Regions from separate parts of the Muriventricola aceti genome, predicted to be linked through region 1. Evidence: predicted binding sites of a transcription regulator. Region 1 holds the regulator's gene; each other region holds the start of a gene.
What was found. The regulator Rex, encoded in region 1, represses fermentation and respiration genes when NADH is low (regulators of the CRP and FNR family bind a similar motif). The targets are predictions, from matches to a motif close to ATTGTTAANNNNTTAACAAT.

Region 1 (5,453 bases):
AGATGGTGCTCCTCTCTGCTGCGGTCTGCTATGTGGTCCTCACAGCTGTCTTTCAACGAATTGGCAGGCATAATTCCTTGACAGGAGAGCTCCTTCAGGCGAAACTGCGGCTGGGGAAACGGACGGCGGAGTTCACCGCCCTGGTGGATACTGGGAATACCCTGACAGACCCGGTGTCGGGACGGCCTGTGATGGTGGCGGAGGGAGAGAGTGTGTCCGGCTTGTTTCCAGAGTGCCGCAGGCCGCGGGCGGCCGACCTCATGGATCCAGCCGGTGCTATGGCCAGGCTTGGAACCGGGGAGTGGAAGGGACGTTTTCGCCTGTTGCCCTACCGTGCGGTAGGGGTGGACAGAGGACTGCTGTTGGCCTTGAAGGTGGACAGCCTGAATCTGGGTGGAAAGGAGCGTGGGCCGCTTCTGGTGGCCCTGTCCCCAACTCCTGTGTCAGACGGAGGAGGGTACCGGGCTTTGATCGGGCCCCTGGATGGAAAGGACGAGTGCACATGAGCATGAGAGAGATTATTTGGAAACTGCGGGACCATTTGGAAAGCCTGCTGACTAGTCTGGGGCTGTCCCTGCCCGGCAAGGTGATGTATATAGGGGGGAGCGACACCCTGCCCGCCCCCTTGGAAAGAGAGGCGGAGGCGGAGCTCATCGCCCGGCTGGAGCGGGGAGACCGGGGGGCGAGAGACCTGCTCATTGAGCACAATCTCCGGCTGGTGGCCTATATCGCCCGCCGGTTTGAGAATACCGGCATCAATATTGAGGACCTCATCTCCATTGGGACCATTGGGCTCATTAAGGCGGTGGGCACCTACCAGCCGGCCAAAAGCATCAAATTGGCAACTTATGCCAGCCGCTGCATTGAAAATGAAATCCTGATGTACTTGAGAAAGACAGCGAATCAGAAGACAGAGCTGTCCTTTGACGAGCCCTTGAATACCGACTGGGACGGAAACGAGCTGCTGCTGTCCGACATTCTGGGGACCGATGGGGACCTGGTCATGCGGCCCATCGAGGCGGACGTGGACCGCCAGCTGCTGCGCCAGGCCATGGACCGGCTGGAGCCCCGGGAGAGGCAGATTATTACCATGCGCTTTGGGCTGGACGGCCGCCCAGAGCGGACACAGAAGGAGGTGGCGGACCAGCTGGGCATCTCACAGTCCTATATCTCACGGCTGGAGAAGCGGATCATCGCCCGGCTGAAGAAGGAGATCGTCCGCATGATGTGAGGGCAAACTGTACAGAAGCTGGCTGCTTATCGTTGACCATTTTTATAAATTGTGAAAAACCTCTGGTAAAAGTCGGAGAGATGTGGTATAGTAAGGCCGAGAAATATCCCAGGAGATCTGAGGGGCGGAAGACTTTGATTTCCTGGGATATGTTCTGCTTCGCGCAAATTATGACAGGAAGAGAGAAAGGGAGATGTCGTTATGTATGATGCGTTCGCGGGCTTAATCAGTCAGATCAGCGGTTTCATGTACAGTTACCTGTTGATCGTCATGCTGCTGGGCGTAGGCCTGTACTTCACCTTCCGGAGCAAGTTTGTCCAGCTGCGCCTGCTGCCGGAGTCGATTCGCGTGGTAGGAGAAAAGACGGGGGATCAGCACTCGGTTTCCGCATTTGAGGCGCTGATGGTATCCACAGCCAGCCGCGTGGGTACCGGAAATATTGTAGGTGTGGCCAATGCCATCGCCATCGGCGGCTATGGCGCCGTGTTCTGGATGTGGCTGATTGCCATTGTGGGAGGCGCGACTGCCTTTGTAGAGAGCACGCTGGCCCAGATCTATAAGAAAAAGGACCCGGAGGGCGGCAGCTATGGTGGTCCGTCCTACTACATTCAGGCGGCTCTTAAGAGCCGGGTGCTGGGCGTTGTCTTCGCCATCGCCCTCATCGCCACCTATGCCGGTGGTTTCAATATGCTGGCCTCCTACAACCTGATTAGCAGCTTTACCAGCTATGACTTCTACGCCAGTGCCGGCACCTTTACCCTGGGCGGCAAAGAGTACAGCGTTGTGGCCGTGGTGGGCGGCGTGATCCTGGCCATCCTGGTGGCCATCTGTGTACTGGGCGGCGGCAAGCGGATCGTCAAGGTTACCGGCGTTTTGGTCCCTGTCATGGGTGTGTTGTATATCCTGATGGCCCTGGTGGTCATGGTGATGAATCTGAATATGATTCCCAGTGTCCTGGGCCGCATTTTCAGCGAGGCATTTGATTTCGGAGCCATGTTCGGCGGTGCCGTGGGCTTTGGTTCCTCGGCCATCATGCAGGGAATCAAGCGTGGCCTGTACTCCAACGAGGCCGGTGTGGGTTCCGCCCCCAACGCCGCCGCGGCCGCTGACGTATCCCACCCCGTCAAGCAGGGATTGGTCCAGATGCTGTCCGTCTTTATTGACACCATCCTGGTCTGTACCGCCACGGCCATGATGTGCCTGTGTACCGGCATCGATATCAAGGGCGGACTGGAGGGTGCGCCCCTGGTCCAGGCGTCTCTGGCTACTACCTTCGGCGCGGTAGGCCCCTACTTTATCACCTTTGCGCTGCTGCTCTTCGCTTTCACTACCCTGCTGGGCAACTTGTTCTACTGTGAGGGCTGTTTGAACTACATCGCTAACCGCAAGCTGGGAAGCGTGCCGATGACTGTGTTCCGGCTTATCGCTTGCGGGCTGGTCTTTGTAGGGGCCCAGTTGTCCTTTGGCTTGGTCTGGGACCTGGCCGATGTGCTGATGGGCATTATGGCCATCATCAACCTGCCGGTCATTGTCATTTTGGGCCGTACAGCTATGCGGGCCCTTCAGGACTACATGGAACAGCGCAGGGCGGGCAAGAACCCTGTATTCAAAGCCTCCAGCATCGGCCTGAAGGAAAAAACTGATTTTTGGAACTGAATCTGGCAGGCTTTCTGCCAATAAAAGGCCCAGGGACGACGAATCGTCCCTGGGCCTTTTGAGTCGTAAAAGGATTTGACACAAGGGGGGGCAATCAGGTAAACTATATAAAAACATCATATCCAGTGGCCTCCGCTGTATAGGGGAGGTTGTGCAGATGAGGCGAAAGCTATGAAACGAAATACCCGAGTATCAACGGCGGTGATACGCCGCCTGCCCAGATACTACCGACAGCTCTCAGAGCTTCAGGAGTCCGGCGTTGTCCGGATATCCTCCAATGCCTTAGGGAAATCTATGGGACTGACCGCTTCTCAAATCCGCCAAGATTTGTTCTGCTTCGGTGGTTTTGGGCAGCAGGGCTATGGATATAAGGTGGACAGCCTGAAAGAGGAGATCGGTGATATTTTGGGCATTAATCAGGGCCATACCATTGTGGTGCTGGGGACCGGCAACCTAGGCCGGGCTATCATAGAAAATTTTAAATTTTCCAGTAACGGCTTTCAGCTTTTGGCCGCTTTTGACGTAAATGAGCGGGTGGTGGGGACCAGAATCGCTGGGGTGCCTGTCTATCATGCGGATTCCCTGGAGGCCTTTTTGGGGGAAAACCAAGTGAGCGTAGGCCTGCTGACAGTGCCCATCGCCGCTGCCCAGGAGATGGGGGACCGGCTGGTGGCCGCCGGAGTTCGCGGCATCTGGAATTTTACAAACTATGAGATATCCTGTGTTCGGGATGATGTGGTGGTGGAATCGGTCCATTTTTCTGACAGCCTTTTGGCTCTGAGCTACATGATTACCCAGCGGGAGGATCGGGAGGAAGAGAAGAAGGGGGAGCCACAATGAGAAGGCCTGTGATCGGCCTGCTGTGCGGTGTGATGCTGCTGGGTATGCTGGCCTGCGGCGCTTATGCCCTTTCGGGGGGCGACAGCCTGATCAGCCTCAGCTATCTGACCGGGACTTTTGTGCCCAAGGCTGTGTCTACTGGAAACGAAGCTGCGGAAAAAGCCTTACAGGGCACTTACGAGGAGAGCAAAAAAGGCCTCGATAACCTGCATCAGGGCTATCTGGCGCAACTGGCCGGCGAAGAGAGCGGCGCATACAGCGCCACGCTCCAGGCCAGAGATTGGTCGGATGGCGATGAGATGACACTGACCACTGGGGCTGGAGTCATGTTGATGAACGGAGCCGCCTCCGTTTCTCACGACGGGGCTTTCATAGATGTGACAGACGGAATAGAGCTGGCCTCCGGGGCCCGCCTGACCTCCGGACACCGCTACCTGGTGGGAGAGAATACTGTGGCCAGTGTAACGGTCCTGTCCGGGGCGGCCCAGTTGGGGCTCCAGGGCGTCTATGCCCTGGAAGACGGCAGAGAGGATCCGACGCCCTTCTATGATGTATGCCAGACGGATTGGTACTACGCTCCCGTAGATTATGTGTACCGAAACACACTGTTTTCGGGGATGGACGAGCACCACTTTGGACCGAGTTCAGCTATGAACCGAGCTATGCTGATGACGGTGCTCTACCAGATGGCTGGAGCGCCGAAAGAGGAGCTGGAGCGCGCCAGTGTCACCTTTGCCGACGTGCCGGAGAGTGCCTGGTATGCCCCTTATGTGAAGTGGGGCGCGGAGCAGGGAATTACAGCTGGAACAGGAGCAGACACCTTCAGCCCGGAGCAGCAAGTGACCCGCCAGCAGGTGGCGGCGCTGCTGTACAGCTTCACCACGAGTTACCTTGGGCTGGAAGCGGCTGAGGGGGCCGACCTGTCCGGGTATCAGGACCTGGGGCAGGCCAGCGACTGGGCTCATAATGCCCTGTCCTGGGCTGTGGCGGAGGGAATCATCAGCAGTTCTTCTGCCGACAGCCTGACGCTCAGTCCACAAAAGAGCGCTAACCGGGCTGAAGTGGCCACGATGCTGCGTGCCTTCGCGGAAAAAATTATCTGACATAGGCAGAACCCATCCGCCCCCTCCGCATATGATGAGATTGAGAGCGGCAAACAGCCCCTCTCAGAACTTCATATCAGGAGGTACTTCAAATGGGGTGCTGCAATAACGGTTGGGGCGGCGGAGGCTGCCTGTGGATCATCATTCTGATCATCATCCTGTTCTGCTGCGGCGGCTGGGGCAATAGCTGTGGCTGCAACAATGGCTGTGGCTGTAACAATAACAACGGCTGCGGCTGTGGCTGCTGACCAGGCGATCCAGATTGATTGGGAGGCGCGGACCTGAGAGGGCCCGCGCCTCTTTTATGGTCAACGCGGACAAGCCTGTGCCTGGGGTGCGGCTATGGAAGAGAAGGAAATGCCGGTGGGGTGAAATCCTTTGGGAGAGGGGGAAGAATGCTCGGGAAACAGGTCGTTTTTTTCGAAATCAATCTTGCAATTTTTCCATAAAAGGTGTATGATAAAGCCCGCAAGCAGAACCGACGGACTTGTTTTACAGGAGAAACGGGGTCCGGCGGGTTTTGTCGTGCGTCCGCTGAACTCGGACGCCGCGGGGCATGGGTATGATAGAGGGGCGGGGTCCCCCAGTGGTTTCCAGTTCCTGTCAGGAGGGAAGAGGGGGAC
Region 2 (5,453 bases), on a different contig from region 1:
TGCAAGAGTTCCGGCATACAGCAGATCTTCTGGAGCTGCTATCTGGATGGAGTCTTTTATGGTTCTGGGGGAATGGCCGACTTGGACGGAGAAGAGTTGACAGCGGAAAGCGAACTTGTCCCCTGTTTCTCCCGTGCCTACCTAGACGGTGCAGATCCGATTGGCTTCTCCATCGATTTTTCCCCCTATGCGGAGGGCAGGATCATCCCCTTAGGCACTACGGACCAGGTATCTATCCCCGCCCAGTATGGAGCGTGTTACACTGTGATACTCTCCGGGGACGAGGCAACAGGCTTTCAGGCCGAACTACAGTAAATATCTACAGACCAGATCCGGCGGCGTCCCGCCGAGAGAGGAGGAATCGCTTTGCTCAACCTAGACTTTCGGGATTCCCGTCCCATCTATGAACAGGTGAAGGACGGCCTGCGGAAGCTGATGGTATCCGGAGTCATTCAGGAGGGAGAAAAGCTCCCTTCTGTCCGTACCATGGCCAGCTCCCTGGCCATCAATCCCAATACCATCCAGCGGGCTTACGACGCTCTGGAGTCCGAGGGCTATCTCTGCTCCGTGCCAGGCAAAGGCTCCTTTGCCGCCCCCAACAGCGGGGTGGACACCGGGCGGCGGGACGCCCTGTTCCAGACCTTTGACCAGACAGCGGCGGAGCTGCTGTTTCTAGGGGTCAACGGCGAGGAGTTATGGGCCCGCGTCCGGGCTCTGGAAGGAGGAGAGGAACCATGATAAAGGTAAACAACGTAGTCAAGACCTTCGAGGGCTTCCGGGCCCTGGACGGTCTGACCATGACGGCAGAAAAGGGCTCTATCTACGGCCTGGTGGGCCCCAACGGCGCCGGAAAATCCACCATCCTGCGCCACATCATTGGCGTCTACCGCCCCGATTCCGGCAGCGTCTTGGTTGACGGCCAGCCGGTCTATGAAAATCCCGCTGTGAAGGCCAAGATCGCCACCATTCCGGATGAGCTGTATTATTTCGCCTCCGCCTCCACACGGGACATGATGCGGTTCTACCGGGGGATGTACCCCCTATTTGACGCCAAGCGATATGAGGCGCTGAAGGATGCCTTCCCCGAGGTGGATGAGAAGCAGCCCATCCGCCGCCTGTCCAAAGGGATGCAGAAGCAGTCCGCCTTCTGGCTGGCCCTGTGCTGCCAGCCGGAGGTACTGGTGCTGGATGAGCCGGTAGACGGGTTAGACCCGGTGATGCGCCGTCAGGTCTGGTCCCTTCTGATGGGTGACGTGGCCCAGCGGGGGACCACGGTGCTGGTGTCCTCCCACAACCTGCGGGAGCTGGAGGACGTGTGCGACCATGTGGGCATCCTGTCCCATGGCAAGGTACTTCTGGAACGGTCCCTCACCGACCTTCAGGATAACGTGGTCAAGCTCCAGGTGGCCTTCCAGGACGGGCATCTGCCCCAACTGCCCCAGGATATGAACGTCCTCCACACCACCCAGGTAGGTCGGGTGTTCACTCTGATTGTCCGGGGCAGCCCAGCGGACATCAAGACCAGGATGGCGGTGTATTCCCCCATTCTGATGGAGGCCCTGCCCCTGTCCCTGGAGGAAATCTTTATCTATGAAATGGGAGGTGAGGACTATGGGGTCCGCGACATCGTGCTTTAATTCCACCCTCTACCGCAAAACTATGACCCGCTTCTGGCCCCTTTGGGCCCTGTATGGGGTGATTTGGGCCTTTCTGATCCCACTGAACCTGCTCAATCAGTTTTTCTGGCTTCAGGAGCGATATCAGGGAGAGCTGGACCTTCAGTCCATGCTGACCTCCGCCGCCCTGGACATCCCCTATCTCCTGACTATGGGAGTGGCCCTCTCTCTGGTCTTTGGGGCGCTGGCCGCCATGGCCTCCTTCGGCTATCTATACAATAACCGGTCCGCCGCCATGATGCACGCGCTGCCCCTGCGGCGGGAGGCCTTGTTCACCACCCAGTATCTGGCCGGTCTGTCCTGCCTGCTGCTGCCCCATCTGGCGGTGGCTCTGGTGACGGCGGCCGCCGAACTGGCCTTTCTGCCTATGGAGTGCTGGGGAGAGGCGCTGGCCGCCCTGGCTGTCTGGCTGCTGGTTCAGAGCGGCACCGCTCTGTTTTTCTTCTCCTTTGCCGCCTTCTGCGCCATGTTTACCGGCCACATCCTGGCCCTGCCCGCCTTCTATGTCATTCTGAATTTTCTGGTCATGGTGATCTCCACCCTGCTGGCGGAGCTGATGAACCGCTTTTTCTACGGCTTCCCCGGCCGGGGCTGGGTGGGGGGCAGACTGGTAGAGTGGTGTACCCCCGTCTATCTGCTGTCCCAGGCCTGTAACTGGAATGTGGTCCAGACGGGGGAGAGCGGGGCCGCTGTGACTAGGGAGTGGGGTCTCGCCTCCCCCTCCACCGTGGCCATCTACGCCGTGGCCGGACTGGTTTTTGCCCTTTTAGCCCTGCTGGTCTACCGCCACCGTCATGTGGAATCCGCCGGGGATGTAGTGTCCATCCCCCTGGTCCAGCCTATTTTTAAATATGGGGTCTCCTTCTGCGCCGGACTGTGCTTTGGCACCTTTACCAGCACTTTTTTGGGCTGGCAGGCAGACGCCGTATTCCTCACCGCCTGTGTGCTGTTTTGGACCGTAGCTGGCTATTTTACCGCTGAGATGCTGCTAAAAAAATCCTTCCGGGTGCTAAACGCCTGGAAAGGCTGCGCGGCGGTGGCGGCCGCCATGGCTCTGTTATGCGCCGCCTGTGTCTATGATCTCTTTGGCGTGGAGAGCCGGATTCCCGATGCCGGCCAAGTCGCTTCCATCAATCTATCGGCAGACATGGGATACCCCATGGATATCAGCGGCTTCCATCTGTCCCAGATCACCGAGCCCGGCCAGATCCAGCAGGTCTTGGACCTCCACCAGGCCATCATCAATGAGAGGGACCGGAATGGAGCTGACAATTACAGCATATACGGTGATGACTACATCTTTTTCTATGTGACCTATACGCTGAAGGATGGGTCCACCCTGTCCCGTGAATATTCCAGCGTCCCCATCTTCCTGGATGAGTTGGACAAGGAGGGCTCTGTCACTCAGCTGGCCGACCAGTTGATCCAGAACCGCGGCCTGATCTCCATGGTGTATAATTTTGCCTCTTTCGAGGAACAGGGCCGGCTGGTGGAGGCCTATCTCACCGATGTCCGGATGCTGCCCAATTCCCTGTCCCCGGAGGGGGAAGATCGGAGCACCCTGTATCTGGACGGCGCCGCCGGGGAGGACCTGGAGGGCCTGTGGGAAGCGGTCAAGGCTGACTTTGCTGATGGGAGCATCGGCGTACGCTATCTCTTCAGCGACGAGGAGCGGTTGCGAAACACCTACCGCACCGACCTGCGTTTCCAATGGGAGCTGCCCCTTGAGGAGCAGCCCGGCCGCGGCGGCCAGTATGCCCCCGCCGCAGAGAGCAGTCCCGTCGGCCAGACTTATTCCTCCTCCCTCAGCATCACCCTGACACCCAACGCCAGCCGCACACTGGAATGGCTTCGGACGTTCAGCGGCCTGGGCTCCCAGTATGAGCTGGTCCTCCACGATGAGGAAACGGCTGTCGGAAGCGTTTCTACCGGAGATACCTCTGTGGCGCCCCCCTACCAGGAGGCCGTCCTTGCGGACTGAAGCCTTCTTCCCTCCCCCGGCTTAAAATAGAGCCGGGGGATTTTGTTAAAAAATTCACTATTTTACATAATTTTTGCCCTTCCGCTGATATAATTTTTGCGATTTTGTCAATCACAGGCAGGAAAGAGGCACCCTTGGGCAGAAAAATTGATTGCTTTTTCCCCTTTCCTCCGATATAATCAGAACAAGAGCGGAAATCGTGGGCGTCCCTCTGGACGCCAAATAAATTTTGGAGGTAACAGAAGCTATGAAAGACATCTACGTTGTCAACTGCTGCCGCACCGCCATCGGCTCCTTCGGCGGCTCCCTGAAGGATATCCCCGCCGCTGATCTGGGCGCTACCGTCATCAGGGAGGCCCTGTCCCGCGCCGGCGTCAAGCCCGAGCAGGTGGACGAAGTCATGTTTGGCTGCATCCTCACCGCTGGCCTGGGCCAGAATGTGGCCCGTCAGGCTGCCATCAAGGCCGGTGTGCCCACCTCCGTCCCCGCCTACACCGTGGGCATGGTGTGCGGCTCCGGTATGAAGTCCGTCATCGAGGCCGCCCGTACCATCATGGCCGGCGACGCCGACATCATTGTGGCCGGCGGCACCGAGAATATGTCCGCCGCCCCCTACGCCCTGCCTGCCGAGCGCTGGGGTGCCCGCATGGGTGACAAGAAGGTGGTAGACACCATGATCAAGGATGGCCTGTGGGATGCCTTTAATAACTACCACATGGGTACCACCGCCGAGAACATCTGCGACGTGTGGGGCATCACTCGCCAGGAGCTGGACGAGTTTGCCGCCTCCTCCCAGAACAAGGCTGAGGCCGCCATCAACTCCGGCCGCTTTGACGACGAGATCGTCCCCGTGATGGTCAAGCAGAAGAAGCAGATGGTGGAGTTTAAAGTGGACGAGTTCCCCCGCGCCGGCGTCACCGCCGAGGGTATCTCCAAGCTGAAGGGCGCCTTCCCTGTGGGGCCTGAATCCCCCGCCCCCGCCGTGGAGCACACCTTCGAGCCCACCGGCATCAAGGAGTCCGCTGACAAGGGCCAGCAGCGCGTCACCGCCGCCAACGCCTCCGGCATCAACGACGGCGCCGCCGCTATCATCCTGGCCTCCGGCGAGGCCGTGGAGAAGTACGGCCTGAAGCCCATGGCCAAGCTGGTCTCCTGGGGCCAGGGCGGCGTGGATCCCAAGATCATGGGCGTGGGCCCCGTGCCCGCCTCCCGTCAGGCCATGGCCAAGGCCGGCCTGAAGATCGAGGACATGGATCTGGTGGAGGCCAACGAGGCCTTTGCCGCCCAGTCCATCGCCGTGGCCCGCGAGCTGGGCTTCGACATGAGCAAGGTCAACGTCAACGGCGGCGCTATCGCTCTGGGTCACCCCGTGGGAGCCTCCGGCGCGCGCATTATTGTCACTCTGCTCCATGAGATGCAGAAGCGCGACGACGCCAAGAAGGGCCTTGCCACCCTGTGCATCGGCGGCGGCCAGGGCGTTGCCACCATCTTTGAGAAGTGCTGATTTTCTCTTCTCCCCTTTGGAAAAGCGGCCTGTGATTTTGGAAGGATCACAATATAGTATCGAGCGGAGCTCCGGGACATCCCCAGGGCTCCGCTCCTTTTGTCCCGTGAGTCTCCCCCCAAGAAAGCGGGAATTTCCGAGGTCCTTGGGCCTTTTCGTCTTTTTTACGAAAATTCTGGTGATAGATTGAAACAAGGGGAAAAATAAGGTACTCTAAAGGCAGAGTGAAACAAATCGGTCAAAGGGTCCATCCAATGATGGAGGGAGGAAACAGATGAACAAGATATAGAAA
Region 3 (5,453 bases), on a different contig from region 1:
CCCACATCGTCGTTTTTCCTTCAGCGGTTGGGTAACTGCCGGCTTCTTTTTTTACTTTGGGTCGCCCCCGCCATTTTGGCGGAGACGCTTTCCGCACCTCCTCTCTCACCCTGTTTCACAATACAACAACTACCCAGCTGAAGAAAGTTCCGTTGTGTTAAATCTAGGGCAAATTATTTGTGTGCCCTTCTATTCCCTGCTCACCCGATCTCTTCGATCACCTGATCAGAGATAGAGTCCAACAGGTCCAGATCCCACATCATCTGAAGAATCGTATATCTAGCCCTTATTTCTTTGCAGTAGAGGAATGTATCCTTCAACAGCTTCTGGTCGATGCCAATTCCCTCCGGCCGGCAGGGCGCCCCCAAGCCGGACAGCAGGTCCGCCACATAGTCGGAAGTGGGTAAGGTCCGAAGCAGGGCCGAGATCTCGCTCCAGCGGCGCTCCATGGTATCGATGCGCGCTAGCCGGCCGGCGGAGGCATTCTTACCCGCCTCTTCTTCCATCTCAATCACTCCAGGGGCGGCAGGGCCGTAGGCTCTCTGGATCTCCTCGCGCCACTTGACCGGGTCATATACCTCCGCCGCCCTGCGGGCGGCATCAAAATCCACCTTCCGCTCCAGCAGCAGTTCCACCGCTTTCAGGACCAGAACAGTACCTACGCCTACCTGAGCTCCATGGGGGGCTGGCCGCTGGCCCCGCTGCTCCAGGATGGTTTCCCAATAATGAGACATATGGTGCTCACAGCCGGAGGCAGGTCTGGAATTGCCGTACAAGCTCATAGCCACACCGGTTAAGACAAGCCCCTCCATGATATCTCCCAACACCTTTGGGTCCCGTTCCTTGGCCCGACCAGCCACCGGAAGCAGGTCCTGGACACAGTTCTCCACCAGCTCCATGATCCGCTCACACTGATGCTCCCCCGTAATGATATGGGACAGCCGCCAGTCACACAGGCAGGTACATTTTCCAAGCAGATCACCCAGTCCGGCCGCTATCATTGGATAGGGGGCATTTTTCAAAATCTCTGTGTCCCCAATGACCGCAAGCGGGGTCTGTGCCTGGAAGGTGGTCTTTAGATGGTTCACATGGATGGCCGCTATGCTGGACGCGAATCCATCCATAGGGGCCGCTGTGGCAACAGTAAAGAAGGGCCTCCCTAGCTTAAAGCTGAAATACCGGGTCATATCGTTAATGGTTCCGGTGCCTACGGCCACCACCAGGTCACAGTCCTGGGGCATATGAATGACCAACTCCCCCAGGGTAGCCTCGTCAAACTCCAAATGGGTCAGTTGGATGATCTCAGCCCGGATACCCGCCTGAGCCAGGATATCCATGCATTTTTGGCCAGCGATCCCATAGGTGATGTGGTCACTGACCAGATAAAGACTGTGGAACCCCAATTCCTTTACAAATTTCGGCAGGTCCGAAAGGGCATCCTTCCTCACACTTACATACTTTAAGGGAGCGCTGTGGGTCTTTCCACAGGGACAGGTAAATGTCCGATTCAAATAGTCGTTCAGCCCATGAGGAGTATGATATAATTCCATTTCTCGATTCTCCTTTTTCGCCTTTATCTCAAAAATTCATTGAGCACCGTCCCCAGCTGGCGGTAGTCGTCGATAGTATAAAATGTAAAGTCAGAGCGGTATATGCTCTCGTCATTGCCACCGGGGCCGTAGTCATCCCCCACATAGACCACTTGGTCATGGGACAGCCCCCGCTCCTCACAGTAGCGGTCTAAGGCATAATATTTACTGTATGGCCGGGGAGCCAAGTCAAAGGAGGAGGATCCACCCACATACACTGTATAGTCCAAGAACAGTTCCTTCACATAGGGGTAGATGGCTCGGCGGCGGCTCCGGTCCGGGTCAAAGGACAGCTTTTCCCTGCTGTCCGCTTCAGTTCCAAGCAGTGGGAGGGTGACACATCCAGAAGGATGGTACTCCACCGATTCCCCCGCATAGTTCATGTAACCAAACTGTCGGCGCAGCTGGTCCATTCGCCGGTCAACCGACTCCCGGTCACAGCGCACCGATATGTTCCGGACTACCTCCATCTCTCCTCGTTCCTGACAGTATTCCCATTCCTGCATCCCGTAATTGGCCAGGATATCAATGGGATAGCCGCCCATCTGTCGAAAAATCCTGGAGCCTGAACCGGCCCCCACAATTAGCAGCCGGTAGAGCTGGGCTAGACGATCCAGCACTTTTTTATTCTCCTCCCCTAAAGGGCATTTGTGCTGCGTTATCGTACCGTCCATATCAAAGGCGATCATCTGGATCCTTTTCCCCACTTTTTCTCCTCCCAGCCGCTTGCATTTTTCTGTTATTTCATTTATACTGAAACTATACACTATTGTGCATTTTTGTCAATGACCGGCGCAAAAAAGCAAAAACAATCACAAATGTTCAAGAGGAAATGATTATGTCGAGAAAGGACCGGTTGCTAAACATCCTGGATTTCTTAAATGACCACAGCTTTGTCACCGTAGATACCCTGAGCCGCCACTTCTTTATCAGTCCCCCCACGGTCTATCGAGACTTAAGGGAGCTGGAAGAACAGATGTTGATTATCCGTGGCAATGGCGGGGCAATGCGCATCTCCGCTGACAGGACCAGTATGCCGCTGGACATCCGCCGGACCATCCACGCCAAGGCCAAAGCCGCCATCGCCCACCGGGCCATGGAGCTAGTCCGCCCACATACCTTTCTCTTTTTGGACGCCTCCTCCACCACTGGCTATCTCATTGACTGCTTCAGTCCCAGTTTGGATCTGACTGTACTCACAAACGGGGTTTCCGCCGCGGTACAACTTACACAGAGGGGGATCCGAACCTATTATACTGGCGGCCGCTTTTTTGGCAGTTCTACTGCGGCCGGGGGCAAGATATCCTATGACTCTTTGGACCGCTTTCATATTGATATGCTTTTTTTCTCCTGTTATGGTGTAGAGCCCAAAGGGGCCATTGTTGATCCCTCTGAGGAGGAAACGCTTCTGCGCCGCCACCTTCTTCGCCGGCCGATCACAAGCGTCTTTTTGTGTGATGGGAGCAAATTTGGCAAGGGATCCATTTTTCGGGTCGCTTCTTTAGATCAGGTGGACTATATGGTCACCGATTCCCCGCTCCCCCCCGCCTACCCATTGCCCCGTCGGGGCATCCTGGTCGCCTCTCAGGACGGAACATAAACAGGCGGCGGAGCGGATCACCCGGACAGGTGTTCCAGCTCCACCGCCTTTTTTGTCTCAAAACGCGCTTGATCCGCCCTTCTGCCTGTTCACTTCTCCTCAACTAAGATTATTTCCTTTTTGGGGGAAGGATAAGATTCTGGCACCGGGCTGTCGGTAATCATATAGTCTATCTCTGATAGAGACGCGATATTATATACCGCTGAGTGGCCAAATTTACTCCCATCGCATAGAAACACGCTGACCGCCGCGTTTTTCAGCAGGAAAGCCCTCAACTCCGTTTCTTTCTCTGAGGTATCCACGATCATTCCCTTCTCATTTACTCCTGATGCTGAGAAGAACATTACGTCGATATTAAAGTTCGCGGCTGTTTCAATGGCCATGGCCCCCCCCACAGAGGAGGAGCTTCCGATTACCTCGCCCCCAAGGCAGTAGGTTCGCAGGCCCAGGCTTTTCAAATGGGCGCCAGTCGTCAAGCTGTTGGTAATGACAATGATATCAGGACGCCCTTTTAAATAGTCGCACAGATAAGAAGCAGTGGTGGAACCGTCGAGAAAGACCACCATATTGTTAAGAGCAAATTTTACGGCCTCCCGGGCCAAAAGATTCTTTTTCTTGTAGTTGACGCTCTTTCGGAAGTCCACCGGAGCTATCACATTCTCCGTCGGAATGTGCATAGCTCCGCCGTGATTGCGAATGATCAGCTTTCGGCGGGCCAGCTCAGTCAGATCACGCCGGATAGTAGGCATACTAACCAAAAGGCTTTTGCTCAGTTCCTCTACCGTGGCAAATTCCTTCTCCGCCAGGACCTTTAGTAGTTTTTGATGTCGTTCTTCTTTCAGCATAGTCCCCTTCTCCATGAGCGAAAATGATTTTTTATTGTTCTATATTAACACTGTTGACAGAAATGCTCACTTCAGTTATTATAGTGGCTATAAAATATGTACAAATCACGAGCCATTTTCCTCCCTTTTGTTTATATATTAACAAAAGGAAATGTTGAAGTCAATGCGCTTGTCTTGTTTCCCTTTCGTTTCTGTTCGAATACCCAGGAGGTCCTGAAATGTGAAAATAGACGCCAACCATTTGAGCGGCCCCTGCTCTTGCGGCGGGGAACACCTCCTTGCGACCCAGATATGTGTCATTCAGGAAGGGGCTCTTTTCCATCTGGAGGAAATTCTTTCCAGCATTCCCGTTGTTGGAAAGCGTTGTGCGGTCTACGATGAAAATACTTACCGCGCCATCCCAAATTCCATACACCCTAGAGCGGAGCAGGAAATCATCCTATCCCCCTCTGGGCTCCATGCCGATGAGAACTCTACCGCCAGCGTGTTAGCTCGTCTGGAACCAGATATTCAAGTGATGCTGGCCATTGGCGGGGGTACTGTCCACGATATCACCCGCTATTGCTCGACGGAGCGGGGTATTCCATTCATTTCTATCCCTACCGCCGCCAGTTGCGATGGTTTCTGCTCCAATGTGGCGGCCATGACTTGGCATGGATATAAAAAAACGATACCCTGTCAGGCACCGCTCCTTGTCGTGGCCGATCTTGATGTGATCTCCGCCGCCCCCTGGCGGCTCACCGCAAGCGGGATTGGCGATATGCTGGGCAAATTCATTGCTTTGACTGATTGGCGCATCTCCCATCTCCTCACTGGAGAAAAGCTTTGCCCAGTCATCTATCAAATTATGGAGGATGCTGTTGACAGCATTTGGACCAGATGCCGCGACCTGCGCAGCGGCGGCTCCGCCGCTTACGAGGCGGTAGTCTACGGGCTTTTGATGAGCGGACTTGCCATGCAGATGATTGGCACCTCCCGCCCTGCCTCTGGAGCGGAACACCATGTATCCCATTTCATTGAGGTGGAGCCAGCGGCCCTGCGCACTCATAGCAGCGCTCTCCACGGAGAGAAGGTTGGCGTCGGCACGCTTCTCATCGCTCAGGAATATCAGCGCCTATCCCAGATAGAGAACATCGCCTCACTGGCGCTGCCCTATGCCCCTGTGTCAGATGAGCGGCTGATGGAAGTGTTTGGCCCCAGGCTTTTCTCCGCCTGCCGGGAGGAAAACCTCCATGACTGTCTGGCCCAGGTAACGCCGGAGCGGCTGATACAGCAGTGGCCTCAGATACGGCAAATCATTGCGAAAATCCCTCCCGCCGCTCAGATCCATCAGTTTTTAACGGACCTGAAGGCAAGTGCCTCCCTGTCTGACCTGGGCGTCCCTGAAGCGGCTCTGGAACTGATTTTGGAGGCCTCCCC
Region 4 (5,453 bases), on a different contig from region 1:
TTCTTTGCGATATTTTCCTGATACTCGCTTTCTGATTTAGAAAGTCCTGTGTATAAGAACTTTGTGGCAAATGCGATGGTGATGATCCACTGCCACCAATGGACCTTTATGATACCAAACGTAAACAGAGGCAGTGCGAAAAGGAAAGTAAGACCGTACATAAAAGAAGGTTTATGATAGATTTTCATGATATTCCTCCTTTAAGCCTAGTAGTTTCTGTATTATATCAACAGTATAGCATGGATTTTTTTAAAAAACTACTTATAAAATAAGTACCCCCCGTCCGTTGGACGGGGGGTACTGGCTTTTTTATGCGATTACAGCCGATCTTACTTGGCGGCCTTGGCAGCCTTGATGGCCTCGATCAGCATGGGGGTGACCTTGAACAGGTCGCCGCAGATGCCGTAGTCGGCAATCTCGAAGATGGGGGCAGTATCGTTCTTGTTCACGGCGATGATGCACTCGGAGTCCTGCATACCGGCCTTGTGCTGGATAGCGCCGGAGATGCCCAGAGCCACATAGATCTTGGGGTGAACGGTCTTGCCGGTCTGACCGACCTGATGGTCGGCGGACAGCCAGCCGGAGTCGATGGTGGCACGGGAGCCGCCCACGACGCCGCCCAGAACCTCAGCCAGTTCCTCGGCCAGCTTGATGCCGCCCTCAACATCCTTGGAGATGCCGCGGCCCACGGAAACGACCACATCGGCGCCGATCAAATCGACCAGCTTCTTGGCGGCCTTGACCACCTCGACGACCTGAGTTTCCATGTCGTCCTCGGTGAGGGAGAAGTTGGGCTTGATGATCTCGCAGGCGTCAGCCTTGGCCTGGTCAAAGGCGTTCTTCTTCATCACGCCGGGACGGACGGTGGCCATAGCGGGACGGAAGCGGGGGCAGATGATGGTGGCCATCAGGTGACCGCCGAAAGCGGGACGGGTCATCTTCAGGTTGCGGTCATCCTCGGGGATGGAGTCGATCATGGCAGGAGCCAGAGTGGAGGCGGAGCGCAGAAAGTCCTTGTACTTGGGCACGTCGATGTCCAGGTGAGTACAGTCGGCGCACAGGCCGGTGTGCAGACGGGCGGCGCAGCGGGGGCCCAGATCGCGGCCGATGTTGGTGGCGCCGATCAGCATGACCTCAGGCTTGTACTCCTGGATCACGTCGCAGATGACCTTGGTGTAGCCGTCAGTGGTGTAGTTGGCCAGCAGGGGGTGGTCGCAGACATACACGCCGTCAGCGCCGTAGCCGCCCAGCTCCTTGGCGATACCCTCGATTTCGTGGCCCAGCAGAAGGCCGTACAGCTTCTCGCCCAGCTCGTCGGCCAGCTTGCGGCCCTCGGAGATCAGCTCGAAGGAGGTGGGCATCATTTTGCCCTGACGCTGCTCGCAGAATACCCAAACGCCGCCCTTGAATTCTTCGATGGCAGCACTGTTGTAGTTAGACATATTCTTAATCTCCCTTCTATCAGATCAGGTGCTTGGCGGCCAGAATGCCGGCCAGCTTGTCGCAGGTGGCCTTGTCGGCGCCCTCCAGCATCATGCCCACGCCCTTCTGAGGGGGAGTGAAGGACTTGAAGATGTTGGTGGGGGAGCCCTTCAGACCGATGGTGGTAGGATCGATGAGGGGATCGTCCTTCAGGGTGTTGTAGTCAAAGATCTCATAGGGCTTGGAGTAGCACTCATAGATACCGCCCACGCTCATGTAACGGGGAGCGTTCAGCTCCTTGATGCAGGTGATCAGGCAGGGGGTCTTGACCTTGATGGTCATATAGCCGTCCTCCAGCATCCGCTTGACGGTGATGGTGTCGCCTTCCTTGGTGATCTCGGCGGCGTAGGAAACCTGGGGCAGGTGCAGCTTCTCAGCGATCTGGGGGCCGACCTGGGCGGTATCGCCGTCGATGGCCTGACGGCCGCACAGCACGATATCCTCGTCCTCGACACCAATCTTGTTGATGGCGGCGGCCAGGATCTGGGAGGTGGCGTAGGTATCGGAGCCGCCGAACTCACGGGCGGACACCAGAACGGCGCGGTCAGCGCCGCGGGCCATGACCTCACGCAGCATGGACTCGGCGGGAGGAGGACCCATAGAGACGATTACGACCTCGGCGCCGGTCTGCTCCTTCAAAGTCAGAGCGGCCTCGACGGCGTTCAGGTCGTCGGGGTTGGTGATAGCGGCCATGGAGGCGCGGTTCAGAGTACCATCGGGATTGACGGCCACCTTACCGGAGGTATCGGGGACCTGCTTGACACAAACAATGATTTTCATTTCGATCTGCCTCCTAACTTATTTCACACCCAGAGCACGGGAGATGACCATGCGCTGGACCTCGGAAGTACCCTCGTAGATCTCGGTGATCTTGGCATCGCGCATCATGCGCTCCACGGGGTACTCACGGGTGTAGCCGTAGCCGCCGAACAGCTGGACGGCGCGGCGGGTCACGTCGGAAGCGGCCTCAGCGGCGAACAGCTTGGCCATAGCGGAATCCATGCCGTAGGGCTCGTGGTTCTGCTTCTTCACGGCGGCGGCGTACACCAGGTACTGAGCGGCCTGCATCCGGGTGTGCATATCGGCCAGCTGGAACTGGGTGTTCTGGAACTGGGACAGACGCTTCTTGAACTGCACGCGCTCCTGGGTGTACTTGACAGCCTCGTTCACAGCGCCCTCGCCCAGGCCCAGAGCCTGCGCGGCGATGCCGATACGGCCGCCGTCCAGGGTCTGCATGGCGATCTTGAAGCCCTGGCCCTCCTTGCCCAGCAGGTTCTCCTTGGGCACGACGCAGTCCTCAAAGATCAGGTCGCAGGTGGAGGAGCCGCGGATACCCATCTTCTTCTCGTGCTTGCCCACAGAGAAGCCGGGGAAGTTCTTCTCCACGATGAAGGCGGAGATGCCGTGGTTGCCCAGAGTCTTGTCGGTCATAGCGAAGACCACCAGAGTTTCGGCTACGGTGCCGTTGGTGATGAAGCACTTGGAGCCGTTGAGCACATAGTCGCCGTTCTCATTCTTTACGGCGGTGGTCTGCTGGCCGGAGGCGTCGGTACCGGCGTTGGGCTCGGTCAGACCGAAGGCGCCGATCTTCTTGCCGGAGAGCAGGTCAGGCAGGTACTTCATCTTCTGCTCCTCAGTGCCGTGCTCAAAGATGGGGGCGCAACACAGAGAGGTATGGGCGGACACGATGACGGCAGTGGTGCCGCACACCTTGGCCAGCTCCTCAACGCACATGGCGTAGGACAGCACATCGCCGCCGGCTCCGCCGTACTCCTTGGGGAAGTAGATGCCCAGCATGCCCAGCTTGCCCATCTTCTCTACGGTTTCCATAGGGAAGCGCTCTTCCTCGTCGATTTCCTCAGCCAAGGGCTTGACCTCGTTCTCGGCGAACTCGCGGTACATCTTGCGGACCATCTCTTGTTCTTTCGACAGATGAAAATCCATTTTTTAGTCCTCCTAGTTTAAATTACTTTGCAATCATCCTTAAACGCCCGGGAGGCGCGCCTTTCTTGACCGGAGAGAGCCGGCCCCGGGGGCAGACGATACATGGTCGGGACGCCGCGTTTGACGAATATTGTTAGAAATTTAACAATAAAAACCGGAAAAAAGCGCAACACAGGAAAGGATCCTGGCGTTGCGAACCATATCAAACACGGCTAAAATCCACTTACAACCCAGATTATAGCTGTTTTTCAGGGGTAAAGCAAGGGGGACATATCTGGCAAATTTAACAGTTTTTCCATATCGGATTTGTCGGAAACGGGAAAATATGCGGAAGTTGCCTAAAAGATTGGCGTATGTTGACCGGCTGCGATTTCGCTGCCCTTTCAGGGCGCCGGGGGGCCGGCCCGTGGTCCGGCTGGATTGGGGGGCGGAGAAGGTGCCTCCGGAAAAGAAGGCCCGAAGTGCCGCTCTTTTTTTGACATATAAAACTGCCCCCTCCGGCTTGGGAGGGGGCAGCTGGATGGGGCGATTTACTTGCTGTAATCGTAGAAGCCCTTGCCGGACTTCTTGCCCAGCAGGCCGCCGCGGACCATCTTCTTCAGCAGAAGGGCGGGGCGGTACTTGGGGTCGCCGGTTTCGGCAAACAGGGTGTCCATAATGGCCAGACACACGTCCAGACCGATGAAGTCGCCCAGAGCCAGGGGGCCCATCGGATGATTGGCGCCCAGCTGCATGGCCTTGTCGATGTCGGCCACAGAGGCGACGCCGGTCTCAACCAGGCCGATGGCCTCGTTGATCATGGGGATCAGGATCTTGTTGACCACAAAGCCGGGGGCCTCGGCCACCTCGACGGGGTCCTTGCCGATGTCCTGGGACAGCTTGTAAATGAAATCAAAGGTCTCCTGGGTGGTGTTGGCTCCGCGGATGATCTCCACCAGCTTCATGGAGGGCACGGGGTTGAAGAAGTGCATTCCGATGACGGGGTGCTTCAGGCCGTTGCCCATCTCGGTGATGGACAGAGAGGAGGTGTTGGAGGCAAAGACAGTTTCGGGCTTGCAGAAGCCGTCCAGCTCGTTCAGAAGCTCCTTCTTGGTGGCCATCTCCTCCTTGACGCACTCAATGACCAGATCGGCGTCGGCGGCCTCCTCATGGGTCTGGGGGATCAGAACGTTGGCCATCAGGGCATCCATAGCCTCCTGAGCCATCTTGCCCTTTTCGACCCGCTTGGCCAGGGACTTGCCCAAGGTATCCTTGTGGCGCTGGGCGGAGGCGGGGCTGCTGGCGTACATCAGGACGGTGTGGCCCTTGGCGGCAAAGACCTGGGCGATGCCCCGGCCCATGGTGCCGGCGCCGAACAATGCGACTTTCATACTGTGTTCCTCCTAATTAAAATAAGTAAAATGGTGCCAGATCCGCTGGCGGGGGTCGGCCGGGGAAACCCGGCCCCGCTCTTATGGACCCCAGTATACCTGTTTTTTTGTGCAAACGCAAGAGGAAAGGGGGGGAATATTTTAAACAATATTTTTTCCGTGTAATTGGGCAAAGCCCTGAAAAAATGCAGCTTTTTCAGTTTTGACCTGCATATCTTGCCGGAAAGCTGCCGTTTGTTGCCCTGCGGTCAGTTGAACATATTGGTAAGGACGATGCGCTCCACGGTGTCCCCATCAAAGAAAAACAGGATCGCCGGGCCCAGCCCCTGGGAAAACTCCAGCTGGGACAGGTCGGAGACCTGCTCCGGGTCGTGGCCGCTCCAGGGCAGATAGGCCAGCAGATCAGGCTCCTCCGGATACTGTCCCCAGTAGTCGCCGGTGAGAGCCTCTGGATAGGCGGCCAGCACCTCCGCCCGGCTGGCCCCTACCCGGATGCCCCGGGGGGTGTACAGGTCGGACATGGAGGCCTCCAGGGTGTGGATGGAGTCGGCGTCGTCTGCCGCGCTGTGATAGCACAGGGCGGTAAAGGAACCCTCTGGGTAGTTGGCGGAGACCCGGTGCCAGTAGTCGCCGGGGTTGTAGATGGGTTCATAGCCC

Region 2: the regulator Rex is predicted to act here: its motif matches at 3,699-3,718, upstream of OCV64_RS06260 (acetyl-CoA C-acetyltransferase).
Region 3: the regulator Rex is predicted to act here: its motif matches at 4,161-4,180, upstream of OCV64_RS15375 (sn-glycerol-1-phosphate dehydrogenase).
Region 4: the regulator Rex is predicted to act here: its motif matches at 3,556-3,575, upstream of OCV64_RS01915 (acyl-CoA dehydrogenase).

Annotation. Positions count from the first base shown of each region.
Region 1 is NZ_JAOQKF010000012.1:110,474-115,926, reverse strand. It holds gene OCV64_RS13155 (sigma-E processing peptidase SpoIIGA) at 1-506, shown strand, start outside; gene sigE (RNA polymerase sporulation sigma factor SigE) at 503-1,231, shown strand; gene OCV64_RS13145 (alanine/glycine:cation symporter family protein) at 1,433-2,887, shown strand; gene OCV64_RS13140 (redox-sensing transcriptional repressor Rex) at 3,059-3,727, shown strand; gene OCV64_RS13135 (S-layer homology domain-containing protein) at 3,724-4,830, shown strand; gene OCV64_RS13130 (hypothetical protein) at 4,923-5,078, shown strand.
Region 2 is NZ_JAOQKF010000004.1:189,954-195,406, reverse strand. It holds gene OCV64_RS06280 (hypothetical protein) at 1-315, shown strand, start outside; gene OCV64_RS06275 (GntR family transcriptional regulator) at 367-738, shown strand; gene OCV64_RS06270 (ABC transporter ATP-binding protein) at 735-1,637, shown strand; gene OCV64_RS06265 (hypothetical protein) at 1,612-3,657, shown strand; gene OCV64_RS06260 (acetyl-CoA C-acetyltransferase) at 3,905-5,161, shown strand.
Region 3 is NZ_JAOQKF010000018.1:19,095-24,547, reverse strand. It holds gene OCV64_RS15395 (sn-glycerol-1-phosphate dehydrogenase) at 201-1,550, opposite strand; gene OCV64_RS15390 (HAD family hydrolase) at 1,574-2,296, opposite strand; gene OCV64_RS15385 (DeoR/GlpR family DNA-binding transcription regulator) at 2,428-3,189, shown strand; gene OCV64_RS15380 (DeoR/GlpR family DNA-binding transcription regulator) at 3,279-4,034, opposite strand; gene OCV64_RS15375 (sn-glycerol-1-phosphate dehydrogenase) at 4,255-5,453, shown strand, end outside.
Region 4 is NZ_JAOQKF010000001.1:361,600-367,052, reverse strand. It holds gene OCV64_RS01930 (hypothetical protein) at 1-188, opposite strand, end outside; gene acrA (acryloyl-CoA reductase electron transfer subunit beta) at 330-1,442, opposite strand; gene acrB (acryloyl-CoA reductase electron transfer subunit gamma) at 1,462-2,262, opposite strand; gene OCV64_RS01915 (acyl-CoA dehydrogenase) at 2,281-3,426, opposite strand; gene OCV64_RS01910 (3-hydroxyacyl-CoA dehydrogenase family protein) at 3,957-4,796, opposite strand; gene OCV64_RS01905 (hypothetical protein) at 5,045-5,453, opposite strand, start outside.